DNA from 3 places in the Embleya sp. NPDC056575 genome. Region 2 is predicted to be linked to each of the others. Evidence: riboswitches for the same ligand, from Rfam matches in the RefSeq annotation. Region 2 holds a riboswitch; each other region holds the start of a gene.
What was found. A riboswitch is a leader RNA that binds a small molecule or an ion and turns the genes downstream of it on or off. The one in region 2 is predicted to bind cobalamin.
Positions count from the first base shown of each region.

Region 1: it holds a riboswitch for cobalamin, as region 2 does, so the genes downstream of both, ACFRCG_RS05605 (energy-coupling factor ABC transporter permease) here and ACFRCG_RS26010 (ABC transporter substrate-binding protein) in region 2, are expected to answer to the same signal.
Region 3: it holds a riboswitch for cobalamin, as region 2 does, so the genes downstream of both, ACFRCG_RS13520 (ribonucleoside-diphosphate reductase subunit alpha) here and ACFRCG_RS26010 (ABC transporter substrate-binding protein) in region 2, are expected to answer to the same signal.

Region 1 is NZ_JBHTVA010000005.1:183,843-186,035, reverse strand. It holds gene ACFRCG_RS05610 (RDD family protein) at 1-322, shown strand, start outside; cobalamin riboswitch at 510-719, shown strand; gene ACFRCG_RS05605 (energy-coupling factor ABC transporter permease) at 747-1,460, shown strand; gene ACFRCG_RS05600 (energy-coupling factor ABC transporter substrate-binding protein) at 1,457-1,837, shown strand; gene cbiQ (cobalt ECF transporter T component CbiQ) at 1,841-2,193, shown strand, end outside.
Region 2 is NZ_JBHTVA010000034.1:35,627-37,819, reverse strand. It holds gene ACFRCG_RS26015 (hypothetical protein) at 1-641, opposite strand, end outside; cobalamin riboswitch at 768-982, shown strand; gene ACFRCG_RS26010 (ABC transporter substrate-binding protein) at 1,000-2,070, shown strand; gene ACFRCG_RS26005 (FecCD family ABC transporter permease) at 2,067-2,193, shown strand, end outside.
Region 3 is NZ_JBHTVA010000014.1:74,003-76,195, reverse strand. It holds gene ACFRCG_RS13520 (ribonucleoside-diphosphate reductase subunit alpha) at 1-913, opposite strand, end outside; cobalamin riboswitch at 990-1,243, opposite strand; gene mug (G/U mismatch-specific DNA glycosylase) at 2,020-2,193, opposite strand, start outside.

The sequences.
Region 1 (2,193 bases), on a different contig from region 2:
CGGTCCGCTCACCGCGACGATCACCGCCGGCGTGCTCGTGGTCGCGGTGGCGATCCTGTTCTGGTACTGGGTGCTGCGGCCCGCCGAGCACGACGGGCGCACCTGGGGCATGCAGGTGTTCGGGATCCGCGTGGTCGACGTGTCCGGCGGTCGGGCCGGGCGGCGCCAACTGGCGATCCGTTGGGTGCTGTTGTGCGTCGACGCGTTCGCGCTCGGTGTGATCGGGTTGGTCGCGGTGCTCACCAGCGAGCGGGGCCAGCGGATCGGCGACCGGGTCGCCGGCACCCTGGTGGTCCGTGGGCGCGGCCCCGGACTGCACTGAGGCCCCGCTTCCCTCGCGGGCAAGGGCGCCCGGCCCCACGATCGCGAGCGTGCCCCGCCCCGCGCTCCCGCCCCGACGGGCCGTCGCGCGCCGTCCCGGAATGCGGCTATTGCTCCGCCGCTCCGCCCGCCTTGTGGTCTTGCGCACGGTTTGCAGATGCCATCTTGTCGCCATGTCCACTCGACCACTAGTGTCGGCTCGCCGTGGTGCTCGGGAAGCCGGTTCGATGCCGGCGCGGCCCTCGCCACTGTGATCGGGAAGTTCTCCTCCACCCCCGCGGAAACGTTGATTCGTCGCCTCGGGAAGCCACTGGGACCGCTGTCGCGGACCCGGGAAGGCGGAGACGTGAACGCACGACCCGTCAGCCAGGAGACCGGCCACGGCGATCGTCCGTCCACGAGGTGTTGGAGAGGGACCCTTCCTCATGCATATCGCCGAGGGCTACCTGCCCTGGGAACACGCCGCCGCCTGGGGCGTCGCGTCGACCCCGTTCGTCGTCCACGGTGCCCGCGCGCTCACCCGCGAGGTGCGCGACCGGCCCGAGAACACCCTGCTGCTCGGCGCGTCCGGCGCCTTCTCGTTCGTGCTGTCCGCGCTGAAGATCCCATCCGTCACCGGTAGTTGCTCGCATCCCACCGGCACCGGCCTGGGCGCCATCCTGTTCCGGCCGCCGATCATGGCGGTGCTCGGCACGATCACCCTGCTCTTCCAGGCGCTGTTGCTCGCCCACGGCGGGTTGACCACGCTCGGCGCCAACGTGTTCTCGATGGCGATCGTCGGTCCCTGGGCCGGCTACGGCGCATACCGGCTCGCCCGCTCGCTCCTGGACCGGCGCGGCGGCACCGTGCCGCTGGACGTCGCGGTGTTCGCCGGCGCGTTCGTCGCGGACCTGAGCACCTACTGCGTCACCAGCGTGCAGCTCGCCCTCGCCTTCCCCGACCCGGACAGCGGATTCCCGGGTGCGCTGGCCAAGTTCGGCGGCATCTTCTCGCTCACCCAGATCCCGCTGGCGATCAGCGAGGGCCTGCTGACCGTCCTGGTGGTGCGCCTGCTGCGCCAGTCGAGTCGCGGTGACCTGGTCCGCCTCGGCGTGCTGACCGACGTGCGGCCCGTGCGCGAGGAGGAGAAGAGCAAGTGAAGCGCTCGACGAAGATCAACCTGCTGATCGTGCTGGCCGTGGTGCTGCTCGCGGCACTGCCCGTGGTGTTCGGCATGGGCGACGACAAGGACGAGCCGTTCACGGGCTCCGACACCCGGGCCGAGACCGCGATCACCGAGAACGACCCTGACTACAAGCCGTGGTTCAGCCCGCTGTACGAGCCGCCGTCCGGCGAGATCGAGTCCGGCCTGTTCGCGCTCCAGGCCGCGCTCGGCGCGGGTGTGGTCGGGTACATGTTCGGGGTCAAGCGCACCCGCCGAAAGCTCGCGCCCGAGGCGAGCGACACCCTCGACGAGTCAGGCCCGGGCCCCGATCCGGCCGCCGCGCAGGACCCGGTATCGGTCCCGGGTCGCTGACCCGTGTTGCCGATCGACGCGGCGGCGCATGCCAGTGTCTGGCGCCGCCGTCATCCGGCCGACAAGGCCGTGCTCTCCTTCGGGCTGCTCGGGTGCGCGGTGGCGCTGCCGCCGTGGCCCGGCGCGGTGCTGGTCGCGGTCACCGTGCTGACCATCGCGCTCGGCTTCGCCGAGGTGCCCGCCCGACGACTGTGGCGGGCGGCCCGCGCGCCGCTGGGATTCGCGGTGACCGGCGCACTGACCCTGCTCGTGTCGATCCGCTCGGACGGCGTCGGCTGGGCGCCGGACGGGCCGCGCCACGCGGGCGAGTTGGTGGCCCGCTCCGGTGCGGCCGGGTTGGCGATGTTGTTGTTCGC
Region 2 (2,193 bases):
GCCGGGTCCTCGGCCCGGGCGGCCTCCCCGAAGACCGCGGCCAGGTCCGGGTGGTGCATGCCCTCGTCGTGGAACATCTCCGCGAACCCGCGAAGTTCCGTGTGCGTGTCGGCGAGCCGGGTGTGCGTGGCACAGACGCCCAGAACACGCTCCACGACGACCCACGGGGGCAGATACGGGGCGAGCCGCGAGATCGCGTGTCGGACCGCGTCGGGGAAGGGCGAGTGCAGCATCGACCGCGACAACCGGGTCCCGTCGTGCTTGAGGAGCGGCACCACCAGGCGCGTGTGCCAGTCCGCCGACGCGGGGTCCGCCGCCGCCCAGACCGCTTCGTGCACGCGCGTGTCCGAGCGCCGGCTCAGCAGCGCGAGGCCCACGTCCGGGTCCCCGTGGCCGGCCATCCGCACGGCCGTGTCCTCGTCCAGGTGCCGGTTGCACGCGAGTCGCGCCATCAGGTCGTGGTCACCCGACGCGAGCACGGCCTCGATCAGCTGTGACGGCGGGGCCACGTGGTCGGCGGCCAGCGCCTCCGACACCTCGGTCCTCAGCCGCGTCGTCAACTCGACACCCGCCGCGACGGGCACGAGACGATACGCGGCATACAACGCCGAACGCAGGCCGGCCGCACTCTCCCACGACATCACGAACCGCAACTCCCCACCAGGACGGCCGCGTTCACCCGATGCGGCGCGGCAGCGCCCAGCGTAGGAGGTGGCTCGGACGTCACTCGGAACCCGCACGTCGCAGCGGGCCGACGAGGCGCGAGGAGCGGTTTGGTAGCCTGTGGCCGCCGTGGTGCACGGGAAGCCGGTTCAAGCCGGCGCGGCCCTCGCCACTGTAGCCGCGGAGCCCCGCGGCCCTCGCCGACCGCTCGCAAAGCGGTCGGGGTCACTGGATGGATCGGGAACGAGCCAACCGGGAAGGCCGGCCGCGGAGCGTCGATGCGGAAGCCAGGAGACCGGCCACGGCGCGACATGTTCCACGAGGGTTGGAGAACACGTGTTCCGCGCTTCCGCGCGCCCGTTTCGCGCCGAACGATTCATCCGTCCCCCGCGCCCCCCGCGTGCCGGGCGCTCCACGCGCTCCGGCCTCGCCGCCGTGGCGCTCCTGCTCGTCGGCGCGCTCGGCGCGTGTACGGGTGCGCCCGAGCCCGACAAGCCCGCCGCGGCGGCCGGGAGCGGCCACCCGACGCCGGTGAGCGTGAGCAGGTGCGGCGTCACCACCACCGTGACCGCACCGCCGGCCCGGCTGGTCACCCTCAACCAGGGCGCCACCGAGGTCGCCCTGGCGCTCGATCTGCAGTCCCGGATGGCCGGAACGGCCTACCTCGACGACGTGGTCCCGGCCAAATGGAAGGCCGCCTACGACACGGTTCCGGTGCTCTCCGAGAAGTACCCGTCCAAGGAGAAACTCCTCGCGGCGCGCCCGGATTTCCTCTACGCCTCCTACGCCGGCGCGTTCACCGACAAGGTGGCGGGCACGCGGGACGAACTGGGTTCCCAGGGCATCGGCACCTACCTGTCGCCGCTGGGTTGCGCCGACGGCAAGCCGGCGGCGCCGGCGTCCTTCCAGGCGGTGTGGGACGAACTGGGCGATGTCGCCGCGGTGTTCGGTGTCTCGCCGCGTGCCGCCGTCATCCGGGACGCGCAGCAGCGGCAACTTGCCGACGTCACGGCCAAGTCGGCGGGCAAGGGCCTGAACGTGCTCTGGTACGACTCGGGTACGAAGACCCCGTACGTCGGCGCGGGCCACGGCGGACCCCAGCTCGTGCTCGACGCGGTCGGCGCCCGCAACGTCTTCGACACGCTGCCCGGCGGCTGGAAGAACGCGAGCTGGGAGCAGGTGGTGGCGGCGGACCCCGACGCCATCGTGGTCGCGGACGCCGGTTGGGACACCGCACAGGCCAAGATCGACTACCTCGAACACGACCCCGTGCTGAGCAGGCTCAAGGCCGTGCGAAATCGGGCGTTCGTGGTCGTGCCGTTCTCGGAGTCGACCCCCGGCGTGCAGCTCGCCGACGGGGCCGTCCGGGTTTCGGCCGCCCTGAGCGGCCTGGCACCGCGTCCGTGACCGTGACCGATCGCCCCGTCCATCGACGTGCGGGAGCCGGTCGTGCGGCGGTGGCCCTGGCCGCCGCCGTGGTCCTGCTGCTGCTCACCGTCCTGCTCGGCCTCGCCGTGGGATCGGTCCACG
Region 3 (2,193 bases), on a different contig from region 2:
CGGTGTTCTCCCGCAGTTCGAGGAACTCCAGGATGTCGGGGTGCCAGGTCTCCAGGTACACGCAGGCCGCGCCCTTGCGCCGGCCGCCCTGGTTGACCGCCGCCACCGACGAGTCGAGGGTCTTCAGCCACGGCACGATGCCGTTGGAGTGCCCGTTGGTGCCCCGGATCAGCGAGCCGCGCGAGCGCACCCGCGACCAGGCCACGCCGATGCCGCCGGCGAACTTCGACAGCCGGGCGATTCGCCCGTACATGTCATAGATCGACTCCAGCTCGTCCTTGGGCGAGTCGAGCAGGTAGCACGAGGACATCTGGGTGTGCACGGTGCCGGAGTTGAACAGCGTCGGCGAGCTGGGCAGGTAGGCCAGCGAGGACATCAGCCGGTAGAAGCCGATCGCCTCGCCGGGCTCCTTGGACAGACCGCACGCCACGCGCAGCAGGAAGTGCTGCGGGGTCTCGACCACCTTGCGCGAGACGGGGTGGCGCAGCAGGTAGCGGTCGTAGACGGTGCGCAGGCCGAAGTACTCGAAGCGGCGGTCGCCGTCGGCGTCGACGGCGGCGTCCAGCTCGGCGGCGTGCGCGGCGACGAACGCCGCGGTCTCCGCGCCGATGATGCCCTCGCGGTGACCGAGCGCGATGCCGGCGCTGAAGGAGGCGACGCCGGCCTCGGCGGCCTCGTCGGCGATCCGGCCGGCCAGCAGGCGCGCGGCGAGCCGCGAGTAGGCGGGCTCCTCGGCGATCAGCTCGGCGGCGGTGCGCACGGCCAGGTCGGCCGCCGCGCCGCGGTCCGCACCCTCGTTCAGACCCGCGACGACCCGGCGGACGACCCGATCCGGATCGACCTCCGGCAGATCGCGCGCCTGGGTGCGCACCAGGGTGGCAAGGCGGTCCTCGGGGCTCTCGTCGACCCGCATCCGGGTCGCGCCCACGCTGTCCACAACGGTCACGTGCTCTCTCCTCGCGAGCTCGTACGTACAGGTGACCCCACGCCCGAAGGCGCGGGCAGCCGGCAGGTATTCGGACTCGCGGGCATGCCGGGGCACCGCCGGGCACGGCGTGTGCTCGGTGGTCCGCGGAGTGCCTAGGGGCCGTCGCTTCCCGTACGCCCTTCGGCGTCCGGCGCTCTATGACGACTTTCGTTCCCGCTCACCGCTGCGGGGGCAGTTCCGGCCTCGCACCGGATTCCCTCTTGCCTCGCCTTCCCGGAAACTTCGGTCGGGCGAACCAGCTGCGTCGCAGAGCATATATGTAGTGGCGGGGTGGTCGTTGCACCCCCAGGTGTTGTGTCGGGTCCCGATTCCCGGCGTGTCACGGTTCGCCGGAGACGTGCCCGGGTGGTACGACCGGCGAGCAATTGCGACACGCGTCGAGCGCCCCGAACCCCCGCTCCCCCGGCGTCAGTCCGGCCCCACCGGGCCTGCACGGGCCGCGCGGGACGGGGCCGGGGGCGGCGGGAGCACGGCCGGGGCGGACCGGATCGATGGTGGATCGCACGTCGGCCGCCGCGCCGATCGGCCGGCAAATTCCTTCCTCACCGGGCGTGTCGCAGGGCGCGTGACAAGAAGCACATCGCGCCGCGGTCGGCCGATTCACGCGGAGCGGATCGGCGGCCTCGGCCCTCGGGTCGGGACGAGCGGGGTCGCCTCCGGGCCCGGATCACGCCGCGCGGCCGACTCACGGCCGACGCGTGCGCGGGCTCGGTCCGGGTGGGCGGGCGTGTCGGGGCGGGCTGCCTTGCGGTCGGTCCGTCGGCCGGGGTACCTCCCGGCCCGAGTCGCGCCATTCGGCGACCAACGCCTCGTAGACGGGAGTTTCGAACGTCTCGGTGGGCCACGGCCCGTATGGGGCCCGCAGGATCTTCATGTCGACCCAACCGCGCGGGAGGGCGCGAAGTAACCGCCAACCGAGTGATGCCACCCGGTCGATTGACGGCCCACCCCGGGTCGGGTCGCCCACGACGACGCCCGGTCGCCGCCGCACACGGTGGGCGGCACGGATGGCGCCCCCGCGCGCGGTCCTCCTACTCGGGCGGGTAGGCCGTGGTGCGCAGGGCGGTGAAGGCTTCGGCCAGGGCCGCGGCCGTCCAGTGGGCGTTCAGACCGCTGGGGTTGGGGAGTACCCAGATTCCGGTCTCGTCGATCGTCTCCGACTGGCGGCCGACCACCGCCTTGGGGCGGCCGAAGCCGGTGCGGTA